3 regions of the Lysinibacillus sp. RU7 genome follow, and region 2 is predicted to be linked to each of the others. Evidence: predicted binding sites of a transcription regulator. Region 2 holds the regulator's gene; each other region holds the start of a gene.
The links. Region 2 encodes LexA, which represses DNA repair genes until DNA is damaged. Its sites were predicted from a motif close to CGAACATATGTTCG; they were not measured.
Positions count from the first base shown of each region.

Region 1: the regulator LexA is predicted to act here: its motif matches at 2,533-2,546, upstream of addB (helicase-exonuclease AddAB subunit AddB).
Region 3: the regulator LexA is predicted to act here: its motif matches at 5,407-5,420, upstream of uvrB (excinuclease ABC subunit UvrB).

Region 1 is NZ_JBYQFK010000017.1:36,932-43,663, forward strand. Features, by position in the region: gene AC3II9_RS13245 (PDZ domain-containing protein) at 1-231, shown strand, start outside; gene AC3II9_RS13250 (AzlC family ABC transporter permease) at 397-1,062, opposite strand; gene AC3II9_RS13255 (AzlD domain-containing protein) at 1,120-1,431, opposite strand; gene AC3II9_RS13260 (TVP38/TMEM64 family protein) at 1,746-2,375, shown strand; gene addB (helicase-exonuclease AddAB subunit AddB) at 2,587-6,132, shown strand; gene AC3II9_RS13270 (UvrD-helicase domain-containing protein) at 6,110-6,732, shown strand, end outside.
Region 2 is NZ_JBYQFK010000001.1:97,394-110,723, forward strand. Features, by position in the region: gene AC3II9_RS00420 (GspE/PulE family protein) at 1-387, shown strand, start outside; gene AC3II9_RS00425 (type IV pilus twitching motility protein PilT) at 400-1,440, shown strand; gene AC3II9_RS00430 (type II secretion system F family protein) at 1,440-2,645, shown strand; gene AC3II9_RS00435 (prepilin-type N-terminal cleavage/methylation domain-containing protein) at 2,782-3,219, shown strand; gene pilM (type IV pilus biogenesis protein PilM) at 3,320-4,297, shown strand; gene AC3II9_RS00445 (PilN domain-containing protein) at 4,294-4,884, shown strand; gene AC3II9_RS00450 (potassium transporter) at 4,884-5,561, shown strand; gene AC3II9_RS00455 (prepilin peptidase) at 5,573-6,325, shown strand; gene AC3II9_RS00460 (gamma-glutamyl-gamma-aminobutyrate hydrolase family protein) at 6,487-7,179, shown strand; gene lexA (transcriptional repressor LexA) at 7,222-7,842, opposite strand; gene yneA (cell division suppressor protein YneA) at 8,007-8,345, shown strand; gene AC3II9_RS00475 (YneB family resolvase-like protein) at 8,342-9,019, shown strand; gene AC3II9_RS00480 (DUF896 domain-containing protein) at 9,156-9,389, shown strand; gene tkt (transketolase) at 9,773-11,767, shown strand; gene AC3II9_RS00490 (hypothetical protein) at 11,877-12,191, opposite strand; gene AC3II9_RS00495 (YneF family protein) at 12,400-12,621, shown strand; gene AC3II9_RS00500 (S-ribosylhomocysteine lyase) at 12,826-13,293, shown strand.
Region 3 is NZ_JBYQFK010000017.1:22,954-29,685, reverse strand. Features, by position in the region: gene AC3II9_RS13215 (DUF4097 family beta strand repeat-containing protein) at 1-351, opposite strand, end outside; gene uvrA (excinuclease ABC subunit UvrA) at 480-3,347, opposite strand; gene uvrB (excinuclease ABC subunit UvrB) at 3,354-5,336, opposite strand; gene AC3II9_RS13200 (IDEAL domain-containing protein) at 5,499-5,744, opposite strand; gene AC3II9_RS13195 (competence protein ComK) at 5,912-6,415, shown strand; one part of gene prfB (peptide chain release factor 2) at 6,653-6,732, opposite strand, start outside.

The DNA of each region.
Region 1 (6,732 bases), on a different contig from region 2:
GCGGTTTTACCGAACTCACCTGCTGAGAAAATGGGGTTATTGACTGGCGAAGTGATCAAAAAAGTAAACGGTCGCGAAGTACAAACAGAACGTGAATTGTATGAGGCGCTTCAAGTAAATGCCGCACATTGTAAACTGGAAGTGCTCGATCATAAAAAAGAGCTTCGCTTAACACAACACGTCGTCCATAGTGATGACCACTATCGAATCGGGTTACTGTTAGCGAGGTAAGCAGAAAGCATCTCTTTGAGGAGGGGTGCTTTTTTCTGTTTGAATAGTTGGAAGCGGTCAAAATGGACGTGTATGCGAGCAAAACAGCCGTGTATACGGGCAAAACACAATTGTATCCGGTCAAAATGATGATTTCCATAAAAAACGACGCGAGAATACGCGCCGTTAAATAAATTGTTTTTTCTTAGTCCAACGGTTATAAATGATTTCTACTAGTACCGCAGAAGCAAGTGCTGAGACAATGATGGCCCAACCTGTTGAAAGCCATTCTGTCCAATAAAACATGCAATTTAAACTAGCTGCGATCAGAGCAAGCATCAAGACTTTTCGATTACCACGCATAGATGGCACAAGAAGCCCGATAAACATTGCGTATAGGGCGACTGACATCGCGGCTTGTAAAAACATCGGTAAGTTTGCCCCGATTAAATGCCCAACAGCAGTAAAGACAACCCAGCTACTATAAGCAGCTAAATTGACACCAAAGCCAAATGCCATAGGAAGGCGTTCTTCTTTTCGCGTAGCGAGAACAGAAAAAGTTTCATCTGTTACCCAAAAAGCAAAAAGTCCCTTTGTCCATTTTGGGGCGTGGACCATTTTTTCATTGAGCGCGGCAGACATTAAAAAGTGGCGAATATTGACGATCAACGTATTGAGTACGATAACAAGTGGGTCTACCCCTTTAGAAATCAATGTTAAGCTAATATACTGAGAAGCACCTGCATACACAAAAATGCTCATGGCAGTTGCTTCTAAAATAGAAAGTCCGGTCGTTTTTGCGAGTAAGCCAAATGTTAAGGCAACAGGAAAATACCCGATAGCAATAGGCATACCCGCTTTTAGACCGGAGAAAAAATGAAGGTCTTTCAATGAATCCAACTCCTTAGATTACGCTAGTACTAAACTGTAAATGGCTAATGCTACGATCGCACCAAGTACGACGAAAATCACATTGGCACCTGCATAAGCAATGCCAAATGCGACAACAGCTCCTAATATCCCGAAGAAATAATCGCCTTCTTGGATATAAAAAATAGCTGGAAATATGAGTGCGCCTAAAATGGCAAAAGGAATATTTCGTAAAATGCCAGATAAAAAGGGCGGCAATTCGATCCCCTGTAAAAAGGTTAACGGAATGGCCCTTGGTATATATGTAACAAGTGTCATACCTAAAATCATCCACCAATATGAAATCCCCATGTATTACTCCCCCTTTGGTTGCTTTTTCTTGTTGAAAAGGTTAAAAATGAATACAAAAAAGAAACGTGCGAAAACGAAGTGCTGTTATTATGAATAAAATATAGCGCCTCTGTGCAATGATATTAACAGTGAAACCAAATGTTATGAAAAGGCGTTCTTGTTAATGAATTACACAAGGTTATTTTGCTGTGCGTTTACTGACAAACGATAGCAAAAAAAGATATTTCAACTATTAACAATGCTTTTGCACGTATTATAATAATATTTAGAAATTTAAGATAGTACAAGAGGGAATTAGATTTGGGGTGGTGTACATGTTCGATTGGCTGACAATTGAAAACATAGAAGAAGTAGAAAAGTATTATCGAACATTGGGGCCGCTTGTCGGAGTGTTGTTACCATTTATTGAATCATTTTTGCCGTTTTTACCGCTCGTTGTTATTGTTGTAGCAAATGCCAATGCATTCGGTTTATTTTTGGGATTTATTTTATCGTGGCTTGGGACAGTGCTAGGGTCATATGTCGTATTTTTAATTGTTCGGAAATTCGGTAGACATCCAAAGCTGCATTTCTTTACGCAAAGTAAACGTGTAAAGAAATTGATTACATGGGTCGATATGAACGGGTTGAGCCCGCTTTTTGTCCTGTTATGCTTCCCATTTACTCCATCTGTTTTAGTGAATATCGTAGCGGGGCTTTCCAATATTCGAAAGCATTTTTATTTAGTAGCGGTTATACTAGGGAAAATGGTAATGATTTTTGTTATGAGCTTTGTGGGACATGATCTTACCGCGTTAATCCGCAGTCCAATCAAACTAGTGCTAGCAGTTGTGGTCATTTTCCTTTTATGGCTGTTTGGCAAAGCAGTGGAAGTTCGTTTAAATAAAAGAGTAGAAAGAGATTTACGAAATGCAGAGAGGAAAGAGCACGGCGGTGAAGTGTAACCGCCGTGTTTATTTTTTGGGGGAAATGGCAAGTAAAAAGGGATATTAGGCAAGTAAATTTAAAAACATCGCAGGACTGTTCGATTGTGTGCTAGGTTTTTGTATGGAAGATAAGAAAGTATAAGTTTTTCTAGTATGAACTTTTTTAATCCACACACGAACATGTATTCTGAGGTACAATAGAAGCAACTATATTTAAGGGGGGATTGCCTTGTCATTACGCATCATTTCGGGGCGTGCAGGTGTAGGAAAAACGACTGCTATCCATCAAGAAATTATTGATGATTTAAAACAGCATCCGTTAGGGCATCCGATTTTCATCATCGTACCAGATCAGATGTCTTTTACAACGGAGCATGATTTAACAAATAAATATGATGTGCGTGGGATTATGCGTGCACAAGTATTAACATTTAAGCGCTTGGCTTGGTTTATTTTGCAAGAGACAGGCGGGATTGCGAAGGAACGAATCGATAGCTTCGGTTATCGCATGTTATTACGCCGCATTTTAGAGGAGCATAAAGAAGAGTTTCAGTTATTCCGGCAAGCAGCAGGGAAGCGAGGTTTTACTCAGGAAGTTGAAATGCTACTGCGAGAGTTTAGCCAATACGATATTACGAGTGAATCTATCGTGCTGCTCATTGCAGAATTAGAGCAAGTTAAAGCCTCGCATACATTGATTGCGAAACTGAAAGACTTCCACATTATTTTACGCGAATTAGAAGAACGCATTGGCGATAGTTATGTAGATGGGGAAGGGTTTTATCCTATTTTAGTGGAGCAGCTTCAACATTCATCGAAAATAAAAGAAGCGCATATTTACATTGACGGTTTTGTTATGTTTACAAAGCGTGAATTGGCGATTGTTCAACAGCTGCTTGCTTTAGCAAAGCGTGTCACCATTGTACTGCCATTTGATGATATAGCTGCGGCGACACAACCGGAAGCGTTATTTCACCGTGCTGCGTTTTCGTATGACAAATTGATTCAAGAAGCAATGCAACTAGGGGTTGAGGTAGAACCACGTGTGCATTTAGAACATACATTTCGTTTTACAAATGACGATTTACGGCATATTGAAAAACAGTTTCATGCACCTGTTCCTGTACAAAAACAGGCAATTGGCTACGTACAAATTATGGAAGGGGCCAATCGCCGCGCTGAGGTGCAAGGGATTGCGCGGGAAATACTTCGACTCGTGCATGAGGAAGGGATTCGTTATCGTGATATAGGGATTATGTATCGGCAAGCAGATGTGTATAATCCGATTATTCAGACGACATTTGCGCAGTACGACATTCCATTTTTCTCGAATGAAAAGCGACCGATGCTCCATCATCCGTTAATTGAGCTTACTCGTTCTGCGCTTGAAGTGATTCAATCGAATTGGCAATATGAACCGATTTTCCGCGGGGTAAAGACCGATTTATTTTTTCCGTTAAATAGCCATATGGATACGATGCGAGAGCAGGTAGATCAACTAGAGAATTTTGTCATTGCAAAAGGGATTCAACACAATCGTTGGAAAGAAGATAAGTTCTGGGTGTACAAGCGTTTCCGAACATTAGAAAAATTAGGGACGGTACAAACGTCAGCAGAGGCAGAGATGGAGCAGTTACTTCATCATGCCCGTGATATGATTCGCACCCCACTGCTTGTATTAGAGAAAAAAATAAAAGCGGCCGAAAATGGCTTAGAGCTGGCAAAAGCCATTTATGAATTTATCGATGATTTACAAGTATATGAAAAGCTCCAAGCATTAAAAGAGCAGGAATTAGAAGAGGCTGTATTTGAGTTCGCCAGTGAACATGACCAAGTATGGAATGGTTGGGTCAATGTATTAGATCAATTTGCGCTCATGTTTGGTGATCAACAGATTGCGCTAGAAGATACGATGCAAGTGTTAGAAGAAGGGTTCGATGCGTTAGAGTTTTCAAATATTCCGCCGAGTCTCGATGAAGTAACGGTGGCCACTGTGGAGTTCTCCCGTTTTGATAATATGAACGTCGTATTTGTCATCGGTGTGAATGATGGTGTATATCCAATGCGTATTGATAAAGAAGGGTTGATTAGTGATGCTGAGCGTGAATACTTTGATGCCATTGACTATGAGCTAGCACCGAACTCTCGCAGTAAATTGCTGCAGGAGGCATTTTTAATCTATCGTGCCATGTCTTCACCGACGGATCGACTTTATCTCACGTTCCCAAGTGCAGATGAGGAAAGTAAGGGGTTGTTGCCATCGCTGTATATTAACCGGTTACACAAACTGTTTGAGGTGGATGGTCAGCGGACATTGCCACATACGCGCATTTATATCGATCCCATTGAAGAGTTAGAGAAAGAACAGGTTTTGCATTATTTACGCCATCCAAGTCCTGCGGTTGCTTACTTAACAATGCAATTAAAACATGCGGAAGTGAACGGGGAATTGGCAGAAGAGTGGGTTGCATTGCAGGCATTTTATGAGCGTCATCCGACATGGCAGGAAGTACTGCACGATGTCACGAAGCCGCTGTATAAGAAAAATGTGGCGGAAACATTAGTAGATGAAAATACAGCGGCTCTGTACGGGGAGGAATTATCAGCGAGTGTTTCACGTATTGAGCAATTTTTCCGTTGTCCATTTGCTCATTTTACATCGTACGGTCTTCGCTTAGAGGAACGAAATGAATATAAGCTGGAAACATTTGCGATGGGGGATTTATTCCATGAAGCGCTTCGAACGATTTTAACGAGTCAGGACGAACCGCCAAAAACATATAGCGAATGTTTACAACAAGCGCGTATGACGGTGGAGCCTTTAGTAGGGGTGTTTTCCTATAGTATTTTAGAAAGTAGTTCGCGTTATATATACATTAAAGAAAAGTTAATTCGTGTTGTCGCTCGTACATTATTTGCATTAACAGAGCATGCAAAGGTGTCCAAGTTTAAGCCAATTGTACATGAAAAGCCGTTTGGGAAGCGGGATGATAAAGCGGTACAAGAGGAAGAACAAGCATTGCCCGCACTTGAAATTGAACTAGACAACCGGCGCAAAATGATTTTACGTGGCCAAATCGACCGGATCGATGCTTATGAAGAAAAAGACGCGGTGTATTTACGGGTTGTCGATTATAAATCATCAAGCCGCGATATTGATTTAAATGAGGTATATCACGGGCTTTCTTTACAATTATTAACGTATTTAGATGTCGCAATAAAAAATGCATCGTTGTTATTACCAAAAGCAGAGAAAGAGATTATTGTCGCCCCGGCCGGTATGTTATATGTTCATGTGCATGATCCGCTGATTCGTTTAGAGGAAGTGGTGGATGAGCAAATTCGTGAATTAAGCCGTCTGGAAAAGTATCGGATGAACGGACTTGTCACGAGTGATATTGATATTTTAGAGGCGATGGATAGCGACTTACCGGAAATAAAAAAATCAAATGTTATCCCGGTTTCATTAACATCAAAAGGACTAGGGGCGCACTCAAAAGTCGTCGATGACACAGCGATGCCAGCGTTGCAGCAGTTTGTCATTGAAAAACATAAGGAAGCAGGCAATGAAATCTTTGCTGGGAAGACAACGATTTCACCATTCCGCTTAAAGAAAAAAACGGCCTGTGACTATTGTAGTTATAAAGCAGTTTGCCAGTTTGACCCAAGCGATGGTACGCAGGCTTATGAAGATTTGAGCGCGCAAAAGCCAAACCAGATTATTGAAAAAATAAAGAAGGAGTGTGGATTACATGATTCCAACGAAGCCGAGTGAAGCGATGTGGACGGATGAGCAGTGGAAAGCGATATACGCTGAAGGACAAGATATATTAGTCGCAGCAGCTGCCGGTTCAGGGAAAACAGCGGTGTTAATCGAGCGTCTTATTCAAAAAGTACTTGCCCCAGCAGATAAACGGATTGATGTAGACCAATTGCTCGTTGTTACATTTACAAACGCTTCCGCAGCTGAAATGCGAAATCGAATGGCAGAAGCGCTCGAAAAGGCGATTGCTAACGATCCGCATAATCAGTTTTTACGCCGTCAATTAAGCTTGATTGGAAAAGCCCAAATTTCAACACTGCACTCATTCTGTTTAGCGATTTGTCGCCAGTATGCGTATATGATTGACCTTGATCCGGGGTTTCGTATTGCCAGTCAGGATGAGGTAGCGTTACTTCGTGATGATGTCTTAGCGCAAGTGTTAGAACGTGCTTACGGAGAAAAAGAAGAGACGTTAACACAAGAAGAAGTATATCGGTTAGTGGATAGCTTTACGTCTGACCGAAGCGATCAGCAAATTGAAAAACTCATTGAGCAATTATATGAAATGTCACGTGTACAGCCTGACCCGTATGCATGGCTTCGTACATTGCC
Region 2 (13,330 bases):
CCGTTTTTAATCTCGTCTTCATTAGTCGGTTCCATGGCACAGCGTCTCGTACGTCGTATATGCCGCGATTGTGCAACCGTCGTCCCTGCAACGGAACGAGAAAAAGAAATCTTTGCAGAAAACGGCATGAAGGTGGAGAACGTTACGCGTGGCCGCGGTTGTGGGGCATGCGGTCAGACAGGTTATCGTGGCCGTGTCGCTATTCACGAGATTTTACCGATTGACCGTGACTTAAAAGATTTAATCATTTCTCAAGTAAGTGGTACCGTGCTTCGTGATTATATGAAGCAAAAAGGCTATGACACATTATTACAAGACGGGTTACTGAAAGTGCTAAGCGGCATTACAACGACCGAAGAAGTATTACGTGTAGCTATGACAGAATAGGGAGTGAAACAAATGAACTTAAATATTAAAGAGTTATTACTCCATGCGTATAACCAAAAGGCGTCGGATTTACATTTAACGGTTGGCGTGCCACCTGTGTATCGTGTGAACGGCAAGCTGTCTCATTACGGAGATGAGGTAGTGACACCTGAAGTCGTCCATGAAATGGTTCGTGAAATTTTACCTGATTTTAAAGTAGCGGAATTTGATGAAAAAGGTGAAACAGATTTCAACTACACACTCGAAGGCTATTGTCGTTTTCGTGTGAATGCTTATCATCAACGAAATGCCGGTGCGATTGCAGCGCGTTTAATTTCAAGTGAAATTCCAACGATTGAAAAGCTTAACATGCCGCAAGTGTTGTATGAATTAGCCGATAAACCACAAGGCCTTATTTTAGTAACAGGGCCAACTGGTTCAGGGAAATCGACTACACTAGCAGCGATGATTGATTATATTAATGAAAATAAAGCAAAGCACATTATTACACTGGAAGACCCGATCGAGTATGTACACCATCATAAACAATCGATTATTAATCAACGTGAAATCGGTATCGATACAGGCAGCTTCGCGAATGGGTTGCGTGCCTCATTACGTCAAGACCCGGATATTATTCTTGTCGGTGAGATGCGCGATTTAGAAACGATTTCAACAGCCATTACGGCTGCTGAAACGGGTCACTTAGTGTTCGGTACATTACATACATCCAGTGCGCCGACAACAATTGATCGTATTATTGACGTCTTCCCACCACATCAGCAAGGGCAAATTCGTATTCAGCTTGCGAACGTATTGCAAGGGATTATTTCGCAGCGTTTATTCGTGCGAAAGGGTGGACAAGGACGTGTAGCGGCAACCGAAATTTTAGTCGGTGTGCCAGCTGTCACGAACTTAATTCGTAATGAAAAGGTCCATCAAATTCCGAGTGTCATGCAGACAAGCCGGGCACTTGGCATGCACACATTGGAGTCATCGATTCAGTCACTCGTATCGAACGGCACCGTCTCTTTACAAGAAGTGCGCCCATATATGAATGTTGGTGAATATTAATGACCGTTTTCAAATACACAGGTCGTAGCAAAACGGGGGAAATAAAAAAAGGCACGATTAATGCTACGAACAAAAATAGCGCGTTAACAAGATTACGAGAACAAGGGATTAACCCACGCCAGTTAGAGGAGTCAACAAGTATTTTACATAAGGACATTCCTTTAGGTGGCAAGGTGAAAACCGAGGATTTCGTCTTGTATTGTCGCCAATTTGCCACATTAGTACGAGCAGGTGTGTCAATTGTGGAATCGACTAATATTTTAGCGCGTCAATCCACGAGTAAAGCGTTAAAAAAAGCGCTTGAAATCGTGGAGGACGATATTCGAACAGGTATCCCTTTATCGCAAGCAGTCGCAAAACACCCAAAAGTCTTTCCGGAACTGTTCATCAACTTAATGAGATCCGGGGAAGCAACAGGGAATATCGACGATACATTAGAACGCTTAGCCGATACATTTGAAAAGCAATTTAAATTAAAGAAAAAAGTGCAATCCACGATGGCGTACCCAGCCATTTTGTTAACACTGACGATTGGCGTTGTCATTTTTTTGATGGTCGTCATCGTCCCACAGTTCGTCAAATCGTTTGAAGAGATGGGAGCGGAATTACCAACGATTACGGTCATCACGGTAGCGATTAGTAATTGGCTCACGCAATTTTGGTGGGTGGTAATAGCCCTTCTTATCGGTGTCGTTGTGTTATTTAATTTTTTATACAAGAAAAATGAGCAGTTTAAATACATGGTGAGCTATATATTGCTTCGAATACCGGGCTTTGGTCCTATATTACAGAAAACAGCACTTGCTCGTTTGCTACGAACATTGTCTTCACTATTTAGCAGTGCCGTCCCAATTTTACAAGCATTAACGATTTCAGAACGGGTAAGTGGCAACCCGGTAATTAGTGAGGTCATGATTGAGGCGCGGAAAAGCTTAGAACAAGGGAGCACATTATCCGAACCTCTTGAGCAAAGCTGGCTATTCCCCCCGATGGTAACGAGTATGGTGAAAATCGGTGAATCGACAGGCTCGCTCGATTATATGCTAGAAAAGGTTTCAGACTTTTACGAAGATGAAGTAGACCGTGCAGTCGATACATTAAAATCGTTAATTGAACCGCTAATGATTTTATTTTTAGCGCTAACAGTCGGCGTCATTGTGGCAGCGATTTTATTACCAATGTTTAGTTTGTATGAACAAATGTAGAATTTTGTGTAAAAATATGTAAATTTAAGCTACTATAAGTATAATAGTAAGTGAAGGTAGGGCGTTTTGTAAGGAGGCATTAAAGGAAGTGACGCCCGTACAAAAAATATAAAAATTTTTAAGAGGAGGTTTTAACATGTTTCAACAACTAAAAAAACGTATTAAAAATGAAAAAGGTTTAACATTAGTCGAGCTTTTAGCAGTAATTGTTATTTTAGCGATTGTGGCAGCGATTGCGATTCCAGCGATTGGGAATATTATTAATAATCAACGGGATAAAGCTATTTTAGCTGATATTTCAAATATGGTTTCATCAGCTAAGATTGCCTTTGCAGACGGTTCTTGTGGTTCAGATAATATTTGTCAATATGGTGGAACTACTAATGAATTAGATTTTTCATCAACTAAAGTTACTTCAGGTACAGTTAGCTTTGCAACCAATACTGCAGATCCAACTATTACAGTTGTTTTTGCTGCTGGTACATCGTTCAAAGGTAAGAATGCTACTAAGTTTAATACTTTAACAGGAACTGGATTTACAGAAAGTAATTTAAATTTGAATATGGCTAACTAGTAGTCTTTCAAAGAACACCCAATACCATATTGGGTGTTCCATTGAGTGACTAACGAGTTCACTATATAGAGAGAGTAATTGAAAAAAAGGGGGCCCTGCTATGTTCAAAGTGAAGAAAAAATCACATGTTAGCATTGAGCTGAATGATTATGTGTTGCGGGCTCTTGTATCGAAAGGGCCGAATTTAGTACAGCCGCAATGCTATGAAATTCCATTGCCACAAGGGCTTATGCAGGACGCGATGTTAGAGGATGAAATGGCTTTATATGAAATCGTAAAAGAATACGCACCGAAATGGGGGGGCAAAAATCAAAATGTCCGTTTTTTTGTCCCGGATACTTCTGTTCTATTAAAAGCGATTGAGCATCCAATTGATGTAGAGTCAAAGGATTTGCGTGGTTATGTGGAAATGGAGATTGGGCATTCCATTCATTTGCCGTTCCAAGAGCCGTTAGTCGATGTGTATGACCCGGTACCGGGTGACGGCAAAGCGGTTATCTTTGCAGCGCCACCAGAAGAGGTCCGTAAATGGACGGGGATTTTACTCGACAATCATTTAAAGCCGCAAGTCGCGGACATTCGAGCATTAGCCAATCTGCGCTTACTTGAACATTTAGACATGGTGAACGCCGATCGAACGTACTTAATTGCGGACTGGTCCATTAATGAGGTGTCTATTTGTATATATTCAGCAGGAAATGTGGAATTTTTACGTTTCCAATCGATTGATACCGATTTAACGAAGTGGCAACATCGTGTGGTCGATGAAGCAAATGTAGAATTTAGCTATGATGGTGATATTCAAGACTACCGGATGATTATTACGGATCAAGTGTTAGAGCTGGACCGGATGATGAACTTCTTTCGATTCTCCTTACATAAAGGAGAAAAATCGGTAGATGAAATTATGATTTTAGGCGACAACCCATTATTAACGACGATTTCTGAATTTTTATCAGAAAACTTTACAACGCCGATTCAAGTAATCAATGATGCAATTATTGAAAAGAAATTTCCAGGCTTCAAAGCAAAGCATGCCTCTTTACTCGGCTTAGCGTTAAAGGAGGTTAAGGGATGATTCCAGATATTAACCTCTTACCGAAAGTCGACCAAGATGAGGGCAGCTCCAAGACCATTTTTATTTTAATCGGTATTATCACGCTTCTTTTGTTAGCTGTTATGTCGTGGCTTTATTTTTCTGCTCGTGTAGATGTCGTGAGCCTCGCAGCAGAAGAACAATCGTTACAAGTAGAGCGTGACGCGTTGCAAGTGGAGCTCACGAATTTACAAGGAGCTAATCAAGGCTCACTGGAGGAATCGGTAGCCTTTGCGGAGCTTGTGTCATATGATGTATCACCAATAATTGATACAACTAAAGCTTTACTGCCATCGAATACATATTTGCGTAATTATACGTTTGAGCAATCGAGTGTGTCGATTGATATTGATTTTGAGACGTTAAATATGATTTCAGCATATGTAGAACGATTGGAGCAAAATCCGTACTTTTTAGATGTACAAGTAGAATCCATTGCAAACTTTGATGTAAATCCAACGAATGAAGAAGAAGCTGAGGTTGACCGTTTTACGGAAGTGCCTCGTTATTCAGCAACAGTTGTGTTACATATTAATGATCTGTATTTAGCTACTGGAGGTGTAAATTAATGCAACTTTCAAGTGGCAAAAATTCTGAAGTGCTGCTTCTTTCAGCACTTGTCTTAGCTTTATTGTTTGCTGTTTATTATTATGTGGTGAAACCGAAGCAAGAGGAGGCTACTAGTCTAGAGAGTTCGGTTAGTAGCCTGAATAGTGAAATCACGTCGATTCAAGACCAGATTACCTTACTAAAAGAGGAGCAATCTGGCGACATTCCAAATGAATTTGCCTTACGTAAAAAAGTGCCAGCTAGTCGAGAAATTGATCGGATTTTATTAAATATGGAAGAGGTAGAATACGTATCAGGCTCAACGGTGTTAGGGATAAAGTTTAATAATTATGATTCGCTTGTATCAGAATCAGCCTTAACCGACCCAAATGCTACAGAGGAGACGACAGAGGAAACAGCGCAAGGCGAAGTTGCTGAGACGGAACAAAACCCGGTTTCAACGATTGCCACAGCAAATGTACCGACTAATTTAAAATTAGTGACATTTGAAGTGGATGTGGAATCGCCAAACTTTGAAAAATTACAGTTATTTATTAAAGAAATTGAGCGATTAGAACGTGTGATGCACATTGATAAAATTGATTACCAATTACCTGGTGAAGCAGAGTTACTAGCAGAGGATCGTTCGGAAATCGCAGCAGCAATCATTCAAATCACAACATTTTATTACGAATAAGGGGACCCAGTATGGACATGATGTATACGATTGTTTTCGGGGTATTTGGTCTCGTATTCGGTTCATTTTACAATGTGGTAGGTTTACGGGTGCCAAAAGGGGAATCGATTGTGACCCCGCCTTCCCATTGTACAAACTGTAGCAAAAGGTTAACGGCATTGGAGCTAATTCCTGTGCTTTCTTATGTCATGCAGGGAGGGAAGTGCCGCGGGTGTGGTGTCAAAGTGTCACCGATCTACTTATTAACAGAAATCGTGACGGCGGTCCTTTTTGCACTGAGCTATACGGTGTTTGGCTTGAGTGCGGAGCTTTTTGTGGCGTTACTGTTTGTTTCATTACTCGTCATTATTAATGTTTCAGATATCGCGTATATGCTGATTCCGAATAAAATCTTATTATTTTTCTTACCATTTTTAGTCATTGGGCGTATTTTATCCCCACTTGAACCGTGGTGGGATAGCTTGCTTGGGGCTAGTGTTGGGTTTAGTATATTGCTACTCATAGCGGTTGTCTCAAAAGGTGGTATGGGGGGCGGCGATATTAAGCTGTTCTTTTTAATTGGTCTCGTGCTCGGTACCGTCAATGCGCTGTTAACCTTGTTTTTAGCATCTGTTATTGGGATGGTGATGGGGCTGATACTATTAAAAGTGCGTGGCCAAGGAAGGAAAACGCCTGTACCGTTTGGGCCATCGATTGCGATTGGTGCCCTGATTACTTATTTTTATGGTGCACAGCTGATTGAATGGTACTGGCAATTATTTTAAATGAAACAAGGTGAATTCTGCGGAATTTGCCTTTTTTTCTGTGGATTAGGCAAGTAAAATTGAAAATAAAGCAAGTACACCGCTACCTTCATAAGAGATGATAGTGAGCTAGTAGGATTTTTGCTTCATATATCGAATGGATCAACTTAGGGGGAATTTAGATGAAACCGATTATTGGTGTGACCATGCATTCATCAGAGAGAAAATTTGAAATTAATGAGACGTATATTCAAGCGGTTTTACAGGCAGGGGGCATTCCGCTTTGCTTCCCGCATATTACAACGGGCATTGAGGAATTTATCTCCAAAGTAGACGGGTTACTTTTAATTGGGGGCCATGATATTCATCCGAAATTTTTTGGAGAAGATCCAATTCCGATGCAAGGGATGGTCATTGAACAACGCGACGAAAGTGATTTTCAAGTATTACAGGCCGCATTAAAGCGCGACTTACCTGTTTTTGCGGTTTGTCGCGGCCATCAAGTGTTGAATGTGGCGTTTGGTGGCTCGCTGTATCAAGACATTCCGTCACAAGTAAATGGCGCTATACAACATGCCCAAAAATCAGCACGTCATGAAAAAATTCATCGTGTCGTCGTAAAAGAGGGAACAAAGCTATTCGAGTTAATTGGCAATGAAGTGTGGACGAATTCCTTCCATCATCAAGCGATTAAAGAAGTAGGGGACGGCTTAATGGTGACGGCGTCTACGAGTGATGGGGTGATTGAAGCGATTGAACATCCAGATTATACATTTTGTTTAGGGATACAGTGGCATCCAGAAGAGCTAGCTATGAAACAAGATGATGCATCGCTTACGTTATTTAAAGCGTTTGTGGATACGTGTCAAAAATAAAAAACGGTGTAGGCGAAGTGTGACTTTGCCTACACGTTTTTATTAATGAATATTTCGGTATAAACCAACGACTTTCCCTAAAATCTTCACTTGGTCTACTAAAATCGGATCCATTGAAGAGTTTTCAGGTTGTAAGCGGAAATGTGTTTTTTCCTTATAGAAGCGCTTCACTGTTGCTTCATCATCTTCGGTCATCGCTACAACAATATCCCCGTTGTTTGCTGTAGATTGTTGTTTGACGATGACGTAATCCCCATCTAAAATGCCTGCTTCAATCATCGACTCGCCCATAATTTCCAACATGAAAATTTGATCCTCACTTGTGCCATATGTGTTTGGTAGTGGGAAATATTCCTCTGTATTTTCAATGGCCGTAATCGGTAGCCCGGCTGTTACTTTGCCGATTAAAGGAACATGAATAACGTCTACTTTAGTTGTGAGCGTATCTTCTTGATTTAATATTTCAATAGCACGTGGCTTCGTAGGATCGCGACGAATTAACCCCTTGCTTTCAAGACGAGCTAAATGACCATGAACGGTTGAACTAGAAGCCAGTCCGACAGCTTCCCCTATTTCACGAACGGACGGTGGATAGCCTTTAGAGCGTACTTCTTCTTTGATGAATGCTAAAATTGCTTCCTGTCGTTTAGATACTTTTGTCATGTTTTTTCACCTCTCTGTAAGAGTTCTTCCTTATTATTTACACTCAGTATAACATATACGAACAGAAAAGCAAACGTAAGTTCGAAAAAATATTGACAAAAAACGAACAGCTGTATTAAAATGAGAACGTATATTCCGAACAAGTATTCGAGGGGGATTTATCAATGAATTGGTTAAAGAAAAATAACTATGTAGCTCTACTTTTAGGGGTTACAGTAGCATTTGTGACATACTTATACATAACAGATGAAAAAATTGAGCAATACGAACAGATTACAGTGCAGCATGGCGATACTTTATGGTCGTTAGCCGATGAATATCGTGGTAAAATGTCTACGCAAGACTGGGTTTCTTTTGTACAAAAGGAGAATTATTTATTTAATCAACTGTTAACTGCAGGTCAAACGATTATAATTCCTGTTGAAAAAGACTCCGTATATGTTGTTAGACTTTCAACACAAGAAGAGACTGATTCCATTAAAGTAGCGAGTGAACAACGATGACACAACAAAAACAAGCTGTCGTTTATTGCCGTGTAAGCACAGTGAAAGAAACACAAGAAACATCTTTAGTCAGGCAGCGTGAAGAATTAACACGTTACGCCCAGCAGTTACAATTTACCGTAGCAGCTGTTTTCGAAGATCAACAAAGCGGTTATGATGTTGACCGAGATGGCTTACTTGAAATGCTCGATTTCATGAAAGCGAAACGTATTCAAACGCTTTTCATTCAGGATGAAACCCGGTTAGGGCGTGGGAATGCTCGGATGGCCGTGTTGCATTTACTGTTAAAGCAAGAGGTAACGGTTTATTCCTTGAATGAAGCGGGACCACTATCATTAAATGAGATGGATACAATGCTGTTAGAAATATTGGCGATTGTAGAAGAATATCAGCGGAAATTGCATAATGCTAAAATCCGACGAGGCATGAGGCGCGCTGTAGAAAATGGCTATCGTCCCGAGTTAAATTTAACAGAGCGCGGTAACTTAGAGGGACGTGAACGAATTGAAGTTCCGATTGAAGAAATCGTGAAGCTTCGAGACAGAGGCATGACATTTAAAGAAATTGCTAGTACATTACAAGGACTAGGGTTTCAAGTAAGTAAAGCGACGGTAAATCGCCGCTACATCGAATATACTGAGCAACAAGAACAATCAACAGAGTCACCAGAATAAGTTCTGGTGCTCTTTTTTTATTGGAAAAGTGCAAGATAGAAATTTGTCGAAATAGCCAGAATAAAGCACAATCACTTGCACTTCCGCTTATTTTTTCATACCTTTGTAATAGTTAGTGTAGAAAGGTGAGACATGTATGCTATCAAAAGAAAAAATTGCTCGCATTAATGAGCTATCTAAAAAGAAAAAAGCGGGAACATTAACAGAAGCGGAAGCAAAGGAACAATCGCAGTTACGAAAAGAATACTTAGACACATTCCGCAACACGATGCGCGATACAATTGAAAATGTAAAAATCGTTGACGCAGCAGGAAATGATGTAACGCCTGAAAAAGTGAAGCAAGCACAAGAGAAAAAGTTCTTAAATTAATAAATGCTCGATTTGGAAATATTACCTTGATTAAAAAGACACATATTAAAAGCAAGTGGAACGAAGGGTGGCGAGTGTAGCTGACGGCATTCGCCTTTCGCTACAGAGCAAAGCTTCCAGCGGGAAAAGCGAGACAGCCGAGACCCCGCAGGAACGTAGTGACGAGGAGGCTTGGCCTCGCCCGCGGAAAGCGTCCGCCCGTAGTGGAACGGATTGATAATTTCATGTTTTGATAAGGAGTTTTAATAAATATTTTATCAAAACAATGATGTGTCACATTTAACAAAAAAGTATAACATATTTACTTGAAAAGCATTGTTTTATTTAACAAATATGACTAAACTATATAAGAACAATATTCGTGCGAGAAAGGATGTCATAATATGACACAACATATGGATCAGTTAGCGATTAACGCTATCCGAACATTATCAATTGATGCAATTGAAAAAGCCAACTCTGGTCACCCGGGTTTACCAATGGGTGCAGCTCCAATGGCGTATACATTATGGACAAAGCAATTACGCCACAACCCACAAAATCCTAAATGGTTTAACCGCGACCGTTTCGTATTATCAGCAGGTCATGGCTCGATGCTATTATATAGCTTACTGCACTTAGGTGGTTATGGGTTAGACATGGAAGAAATCAAAAACTTCCGTCAATGGGATTCAAAAACGCCAGGTCACCCAGAGTATGGTCATACGGTAGGGGTAGAAGCAACAACTGGTCCACTTGGTCAAGGCATTGCGATGACAGTCGGGATGGCAATGGCTGAACGTCACCTTGCTGCCACTTACAATAAACCAGGTTATGAAATTGTAGACCACTATACAGTTGCATTATGTGGCGACGGGGACTTAATGGAAGGCGTTGCGGCAGAGGCGATTTCATTAGCAGGTCACTTACAACTAGAAAAACTAATTGTCCTATACGATTCAAATGATATTTCATTAGACGGAGATTTAGGAAAATCGTTTTCTGAAAATGTTAAAAAGCGTTTTGAATCATACGGCTGGAACTACTTACGAGTAGATGATGGCAACGATGTTGAAGCAATCAACAATGCGATTGAACAAGCGAAAAAGAACACGGGTGGTCCGACATTAATCGAAGTGAAAACAGTCATTGGTTTCGGTTCGCCAAATAAATCAGGAAAAGCGGATTCTCACGGTGCGCCACTTGGAACAGATGAAGTTGTCTTAACAAAAGAAGCGTACAGCTGGGCACATGAGCCATTCCAAATTCCACAAGACGTGTACGATACATTTAAAGCAGCGGCAGAAGTACAAGGTGTACAAGCAGAAGCAGCTTGGAATGAAACATTTGAAAGCTACAAAGCACAATTCCCAGAATTAGCAGCGCAGTTTGAAAATGCAATGAACGGTGAAATTCCAGCGGACTACGATGCAGAAATTCCTGTATATGAAGTAGGTAAATCTGTTGCAACACGTTCATCTTCAGGAGATGCGATCAACGCGCTTGCGAAAAAAGTACCTTCATTCTTTGGTGGTTCAGCGGACTTAGCGGGATCGAACAAAACAACAATGAAGGGTGCAGGCGACTTCTCAGCAGAGAACTATGCTGGCCGTAATATTTGGTTCGGTGTACGTGAATTTGCGATGGGTGCTGCACTAAACGGTATGGCTTTACACGGTGGCGTAAACGTATTCGGTGGTACATTCTTCGTGTTCTCTGATTATGTACGTCCAGCTGTTCGTTTGTCTGCATTAATGGGCTTACCAGTAACGTATGTATTCACGCACGATTCAATCGCTGTTGGTGAAGATGGTCCAACACATGAGCCAATCGAGCACTTAGCATCATTACGTGCAATGCCAAACCTTTCTGTCATTCGTCCAGCTGATGCAAACGAATCAGCGGAAGCTTGGAAGGTAGCCTTAACAAGCGAGTCTACACCAACTGTTTTAGTATTATCTCGTCAAAACTTACCGGTTCTTGATGCACCAATCGAAACAGTACGTGAAGGTGTACAAAAAGGTGCTTATGTCCTTTCACCAGCTACAAAAGAAACACCAGATGCGATTTTAATTGCAACTGGCTCAGAGGTTTCATTAGCGGTAGAAGCGCAAAAAGCATTATTAGCAGACGGTATCGATGTGTCTGTCGTATCTATGCCTTCAGTAGATCGCTTCGAAAAGCAATCAGCAGCTTATAAAGAATCTGTTCTTCCAAAAGCAGTGACAAAACGTCTTGCGATCGAGATGGGTGCGTCTTTAGGCTGGCACAAATATACAGGCTTTGACGGCGATGTATTAGCAATCGATCAATTCGGTGCATCAGCGCCAGGTGAGTTAGTGATGGAGAAATACGGTTTCACAGTCGAAAACGTAGTAGCAAAAGTAAAAGCACTATAATTCAAGAAAGTATAACAGCTTCTCTGGAATCGATATATTCGATATAAAACACTTAATTTCTGCGACGAGTAACCGCAGGAGCAAACGTAAAAAGGGAGGTAGCTTGAAGCTACCTCTCTTTTGGTTTTTTCGATATGGAAACGAAAATCGAGATTATATTTGTGATACATATGGCGATAAAAATAGTTGTATCGGAAGAATTGCCGTTCAGTACGAATGCATCGATAATGATGCCGGCACTATATAATAATTGTCCCGCAATGATACTAGAAAAAGCTGCATATAACACTGTAATCCAAGTCGGAATGATTTTTGCAATGACGATGGCTAAAAAAATCACGCTGAAAATAAATATTGTTCGGAAAATAGGCTGCCATACAGTAAATGTAGGGTCGATTGTAAAACTTGTATATGTAAAATCCATATTAGTCGCCTCCTTTTCTAAATTTTACCTTATTATGAATAGGGATGCTATGATGAACTAGGAAGTTCAGAATATGGAAAAAAGCGATAAATCATATATTTCTAAGGCTTGTACAATGAATTCTATAGCAACACTTTTAGAATTAGTGTATAATCCTCTTTGGAGAGTTTTCTCGGGATTTCGTATAGTGGAGGAGGTTGGATTCAAAATGAATTTATGGCTTGGTATTGTACTTATCATCGTCGCTTTAATCGGGGGCGTAGCAATCGGTTTCTACGCGGCTCGTCAATATATGATGAAGTATTTGAAAGAAAATCCACCAATTAATGAACAAATGATTCGTGTGATGATGGCACAAATGGGACGTAAACCATCTGAAAAGCAAGTGCGTCAAATGATGTCTCAAATGAACAAGTTCCAAGATAAATAATGAGGAAGGTTGTCTTACATTTTGTAGGGCAGCTTTTTTTGTTAGTGGAAAATGATTAGTGCATCTAGCTAAGAAGGGACATCAACTGATAGAGTATGAGTTGTATTTTTACAATAAATCAACAATGAAAATTCACATATTTTATTGCTTTCATTGAGTATCTAGTCTACTATCAAAACATAGTAAGTCTCAGGAGGTAAAATAATGGGAAAAGAAAAAACGAATGTAGAAAGCTTTGATTTAGATCATACAAAAGTAGCGGCACCGTATGTACGCTTAGCGGGAAAAAAACAAGGTGTATATGGCGATGTTGTGGTGAAATATGATATTCGCTTTAAACAGCCGAATAAGGCACATATGGAAATGCCAGCACTTCACTCTTTAGAGCATTTAATGGCGGATCGTATTCGTAATCATACAAATCATGTTATTGATTTATCACCAATGGGTTGTCAAACAGGCTTTTATTTATCTGTGATTAATCATGATAATTATGATGGGATTTTAGACGTGTTAGAGAAAACATTAAAGGATGTATTAGCGGCGGAGGCAGTGCCAGCTTGTAATGAAGTACAATGCGGTTGGGCGGCTAGCCATAGTTTAGAAGGAGCGCAACGCTTAGCAAAAGAATTTTTAGATAAACGTGCGGAATGGCATATTGTATTTGCATAGTAAATGATAAAAAAGAAAAGTCGAGTCGTGAGGGAGA
Region 3 (6,732 bases), on a different contig from region 2:
CAAGTCCTTTACTTTTGACAACGTCGTATTCATGAGCGTCATCATACGACCACTAAATTCCGATAAATCGTGGCGTAACTCATGCATGAGCTCGTCCATCTTTTTATTTAAATCTTTGTTGCCCAATTTACTAAATAAGTCTTCAAAGCCTGTCGTTTTACGTTTCTTCTCTTGTTCAAATGTTGACTGTTGCCATTCATTTTTTTCTTGCATCGGCTCTACATATGTAGAAGGTGATGAAGATCGCGTGGAGTCTTTTTGTTTTGATAATGCCTCAAGCAATTGAATAGCCTCATCTGCTGAAATCGTTCCGTCTTCCACTAATTTTAAAATCCGTTTACGTTCATCCATCAAAAAAATCCTCCCTTTCGTCATTTACATCATTATACGATGCGGGAGGATAAAAAGTTTCATTCGGACTCTGATTAATTGTTAGCTAAAATAGCAGTGCATTGCTCATTCACTTTACTTAGCGCTACTTATTTTACTTTCGCTTGCTCAATAATAGCCGCCATTCGCTGGCGATCACGCTGTAAGATTGGCTTTAAATAGCGGCCTGTATAGCTTGCTTCGACTTCACAAATTTCTTCTGGTGTACCGGTAGCCACAATCGTTCCGCCTTTATCGCCACCTTCAGGACCAAGGTCGATGATATAATCTGCTGTTTTAATAACATCTAAATTATGCTCAATGACAAGCACCGTCTCCCCATTATCCACAAGGCGCTGCAATACTTTTAAGAGGCGTGCAATATCCTCGGCATGGAGACCCGTTGTTGGCTCATCTAAAATATAAAATGACTTCCCTGTTGAACGACGGTGCAATTCTGACGCTAACTTCACACGCTGCGCCTCACCGCCCGATAAAGTCGTTGCCGGCTGACCAAGCTTCATATAACCAAGCCCGACATCTACAATTGTTTGCAATTTCCGATGGATTTTCGGGATATTTTCAAAGAAGACAACGGCATCTTCGATCGTCATATCGAGTACATCTGCAATATTTTTTTCTTTGTATCGTACTTCGAGTGTTTCGCGATTATAGCGTTTCCCGTGGCATACTTCACATGGTACATACACATCCGGTAAAAAGTGCATTTCAATTTTAATAATCCCGTCACCACGACAAGCTTCACAGCGCCCCCCTTTGACATTAAAGGAAAAACGCCCTTTTTTATAGCCGCGCACCTTCGCTTCATTTGTCGCTGCAAAGACATCCCGAATATCATCAAACACACCTGTATACGTTGCTGGGTTGGAACGTGGTGTACGACCGATTGGTGATTGGTCAATATCGATGACTTTTTCAAGCTGTTCGATCCCTGTCACTTCTTTATGTGCACCCGGTTTTACTTTTGCACGATTTAATTTTTGTGCCAGTGACTTATATAAAATTTCATTAATCAATGTGGACTTCCCAGAACCCGATACACCTGTTACCGCAACAAACAATCCAAGTGGCACATCCACATGTACTTTTTTCAAATTGTTTTCAGATGCCCCTTTAATCGTGAGCTTACGGTCGTCTAATGGGCGGCGTTCAATCGGTAGTGGAATAAACTTCTTGCCGCTTAAATATTGCCCAGTTATTGATGCATCATTATTCATGACCTCTTGCGGTGTGCCTTGTGCCACAATGGTACCACCATGTACACCTGCACCAGGACCTACATCAATTAAATAATCAGCTGCCATCATCGTATCTTCATCATGCTCGACAACAATCAATGTATTGCCCAAATCACGCATATTTTGAAGCGTTGAAATGAGACGATCATTATCACGCTGATGGAGACCAATGGATGGCTCATCCAAAATATAGAGCACACCTGTTAAACGAGAGCCAATTTGTGTGGCCAGGCGAATACGCTGCGCTTCTCCACCAGAAAGCGTTCCTGCTGCGCGACTTAACGTTAAATAATCAAGCCCGACATTCATAAGGAAGCCTAACCGTTCATTAATTTCACGTAAAATTAAACGCGCAATTTGCCGATCTTTTTCTGATAATACTAGCGACTCGAAAAAGTATTGTGCTTCTTGAATCGCATATTGCGTTACTTCCGCAATGTGCTTGTCACCCACTTTGACAGCAAGGGACTCCGGCTTTAAACGATAGCCTTTACAGCTCGGGCAAGCCTGCTCTGCCATATACTTTTCCATTTGCTCCCGTACATAATCAGATGTTGTCTCTTTAAAGCGGCGTTCAATATTTTTTAATACCCCTTCAAATTCAACCATTTGTGAATGGGTACGCCCATAATCATTCGTATACGTAAATTCGATTTTGTCTTTGCCAGAGCCGTTTAAAATTTTGTTTAATTGCTCTTTAGGCAACTCTTTTACAGGCACATCCATAGGGATTTGATAATGTGCACATACTGCCTTCAGTAACTGCGGATAATACTGCGAACTCGTCGGTTCCCACGGAGCAATGGCATGCTCAAGTAGTGTTCGGTCCCAATCCGGAATGACTAAATCCGGATCAACCTCCATTTTCATGCCTAGCCCGTCACATGATGTACATGCCCCAAACGGACTGTTAAACGAGAACATGCGCGGCTCTAATTCACCAATCGAGAAGCCACAATGCGGACAGGCATGATGCTCGCTAAATAACAGCTCCTCCTGCTCCATCACATCCACTAATACACGCCCTTCTGCTAAACGAAGAGCTGCTTCTAGTGAATCACTTAACCGCGTAGCAATCCCCTCTTTTATCACAATCCGGTCCACGACTACTTCAATCGTATGCTTTTTATTTTTATCGAGTTCAATATTGTCATCTAAATCTCGTAACTCACCATTTACGCGAACACGTACATACCCTTGCTTTTTCAAATCTTCTAATAGCTTCACATGCGTCCCTTTTTTTCCTTCTACAATCGGTGCTAAGAGCTGCATTTTCGTCCGTTCTGGATATTCAAGTAAACGGTCCACCATTTGTTCAATCGTTTGCGACGTAATTTCAATGCCATGATTGGGACAAACGGGCTTACCCACACGTGCAAATAACAGACGTAAATAGTCATAAATTTCCGTTACGGTACCTACTGTCGAACGAGGATTACGGCTCGTTGTTTTTTGATCAATGGAGATCGCAGGTGATAATCCTTCAATTGTATCCACATCTGGTTTATCCATTTGCCCAAGGAACTGGCGTGCATAGGCCGATAAACTTTCTACGTATCGACGCTGCCCTTCTGCATAAATCGTATCGAAAGCGAGCGACGATTTACCTGACCCCGACAACCCTGTTAATACAACAAGTTGATCGCGTGGAATCGTTACATTAATATTTTTTAAATTATGTGCCCGTGCACCTTGTACAACAATTTCGGTATTTTTCACGTTTTGTCACCTTTCTGCTTTCAGTTCAAAAATCGTATCACGTAGCTCTGCCGCGCGCTCGAAATCAAGTGCTTTTGCCGCATCTTTCATTTCGATTTCAAGTGTTGCAATGAGCTTGTCTAACTCTGCTTTCGTCAACTTCTTCCCTTTCGTCACTTTTGTGACATATGTTTCTTCCTCTTCCGCCGCTTGTGTCGCACGAATAATATCAGGAATTTTCTTGATGATCGTTTGTGGCACGATGCCGTGTTCTTGATTGTACGCTTCTTGCATCGAGCGACGACGCTTCGTTTCATCAATCGCTTTTTTCATAGAATCCGTCATATTATCTGCATACATGAGGACATGCCCATTCGCATTACGTGCGGCACGACCAATGGTTTGAATTAACGAACGCTCCGAACGCAAGAACCCTTCCTTATCTGCATCTAAAATCGCGACTAACGATACTTCGGGAATATCCAGTCCCTCTCGTAGTAAGTTAATACCAATAAGCACATCGTACGTGCCTTTACGCAATTCACGAATAATTTCAATCCGTTCTAGCGTCTTAATTTCCGAGTGTAAATATTCGACTTTTAAGCCCATTTCTTTTAAATAATCCGTTAAATCTTCGGACATTTTTTTCGTTAATGTCGTCACTAACACGCGCTCATTTTTGCGAATCCGTTCATGAATTTCATCAATTAGATCATCAATTTGCCCCTCGATTGGGCGAACGTCAATCGTTGGATCAAGTAAACCAGTCGGACGAATAATTTGCTCCACCATCTCAGGCGTATGCTCTAGCTCATATGGTCCAGGTGTAGCCGATACATAAATCGCCTGCGACACTTTAGACAGAAACTCCTCGAACTTCAGTGGACGGTTATCGAGTGCAGACGGCAAACGGAAGCCGTGATCGACTAACACTTGCTTTCGCGCTTGGTCTCCGTTATACATCCCGCGCACCTGTGGCAATGTGACGTGACTTTCATCGATAACGAGTAAGAAGTCTTCTGGGAAGTAATCGAGTAATGTATACGGTGTTGCACCTGATTCACGTAACGTTAAATGACGTGAATAGTTTTCAATGCCTGAACAGAAGCCCATTTCACGCATCATTTCTAAATCGTAATTAGTCCGTTGCTCCAGACGTTGTGCTTCTAGTAACTTGTCTTCTGCACGGAATTTTTCAAGCTGTCCCTCTAGCTCTACTTCAATATTATCAATCGCTTTTTTCATCTTTTCTTCACGTGTAACGAAGTGAGAAGCAGGGAAAATCGCTACATGCTCACGCTCACCGAGCACTTCACCTGTCAGTGCATCGACCTCGCGAATACGGTCTACTTCATCCCCGAAAAATTCCACGCGAATACAATGCTCATCACGAGAGGCAGGGAAAATTTCGACGACATCCCCGCGCACCCGAAATGTTCCACGTGTAAAATTGACATCATTGCGCTCATATTGTACATCGACAAGCCTTCGTAACAGCTGATTACGCTCAATCTCCATCCCCGCCCGAATCGATACGACCATCTCACGGTATTCTTCCGGTGACCCTAAACCATAAATACAAGATACCGATGCGATAATAATGACATCTCGTCGCTCAAATAATGCCGATGTGGCAGAATGTCGCAGTTTATCAATTTCGTCATTCACACTTGAATCTTTCTCGATATACGTATCTGTTTGTGGCACATACGCTTCTGGTTGATAGTAATCGTAATAGCTCACAAAATATTCAACCGCATTATTCGGGAAAAATTCTTTAAACTCGCTATATAATTGACCTGCAAGTGTTTTATTATGCGCCATCACAAGCGTTGGCTTATTCACTTCTTTAATTACGTTCGAAATCGTAAATGTTTTTCCTGTTCCGGTTGCACCGAGTAATGTTTGATGGCGCTTCCCGTCTTTTACTCCCTGCACAAGTTCCGCAATCGCTGTAGGCTGATCGCCACTCGGTCGGTAGCTGGACTGTATATCAAATGTTTCACTCATTGTCTATCGTCCTTTCTCTATATCCGTAAACATATTTTAACATACCCCATTACAATAATCGACAAATAAACGAACGTATATTCTATTAAATATTGCTAGAAAAGAAATTTACATTAAATGCGCACAAAAAAATCGCTACGAAATATCCGCAGCGATTTTTATCTATTCTTTTTTAATTTCTTCCTGTAAACATTGTAACTCTTCACAATATTGCTGGAATGCTTGTTCATTACGTTCATCTAATGATATATCGATGAGTTGTTTTAGCTGGTCAATGCGTTGTAGTCGCTGTAACCTGCCTAAAAATAAATCCAAATAAATGTCGTTCAACAGCTTTTCACTTTCCATTTCTTTTGGGTATTGCCCGACCGCTCGTAAAAAATCTGTATACGAATAATATTTATCCATCGATATCACCCCGATACCCTTTTTGCTATTATACAAAAAACAGGGGCCAATTTGCAATATTTTCTGAATAATTAAATTTAAATTTCAGAATTTTCTAATTTTATGTTGCTTTTTATTTACGAACCAGTATTATTGTAAATAACCATGCTAACAAAGGAGGGGTATAATTGACTAGACCACACGACTTCACACCAGATTACACAATCAATCGTGATACGTATCTACTACAATCTATTCGCCACGGCCAAAAAAATCATACACTTGTTTATGAAAAAAGAGGCATTTTTCATGTACCAAAAAAATCTCTTAAACTCGTAGACAATGCTTGCAAAAGTATGGGAAGCAGCTATCGCACAGCTACCGAAAGAGCTAAACAACTCCTTGCAGACAATAAACATAAACTCCCTATTGTCATTGGTGTAGATAGTGGCTACCAACCTTACATCATGTTTCCTCTCTATTCACCTAGATCTGAGCATAATATTTGGATTGCCTATAATGCGGTCACAAATATTATGAATCATAAAACACACGTCACAGTTACCTTTAAAGATAAGATGGATATCAATTTGCCAGTCTTAATTTCCTCTTTCAACAATCAATATGTCACGGCAGCGATGTTATTTAAAGCTGTTTATAAAGATTGGCATCGTTTTAACCCACCTTTTTAACGTGACACATTTGCTTTTCACTGCGAGGGCGTATACTTGAATATCCGCACATACTATAGCACTTACATAATAAACATGATATTCCCTTTACATCATCATAGTCTCTACATAGCATTTACCTGTACATACGCCTTTGCATTTTTTAGCTATTTACCTATTATTTCAAATCTAAGCCAAGCATGTTCTAGTGGAAAATAAAAACGCCTAGCCTTAAGTGACTAGACGATTCTAAATTGATTATTTAGCGATTCTCGAACGAAGATACGCGTTAATGAACGCATCTAAATCGCCATCCATTACAGCGCCAGTATTCCCTG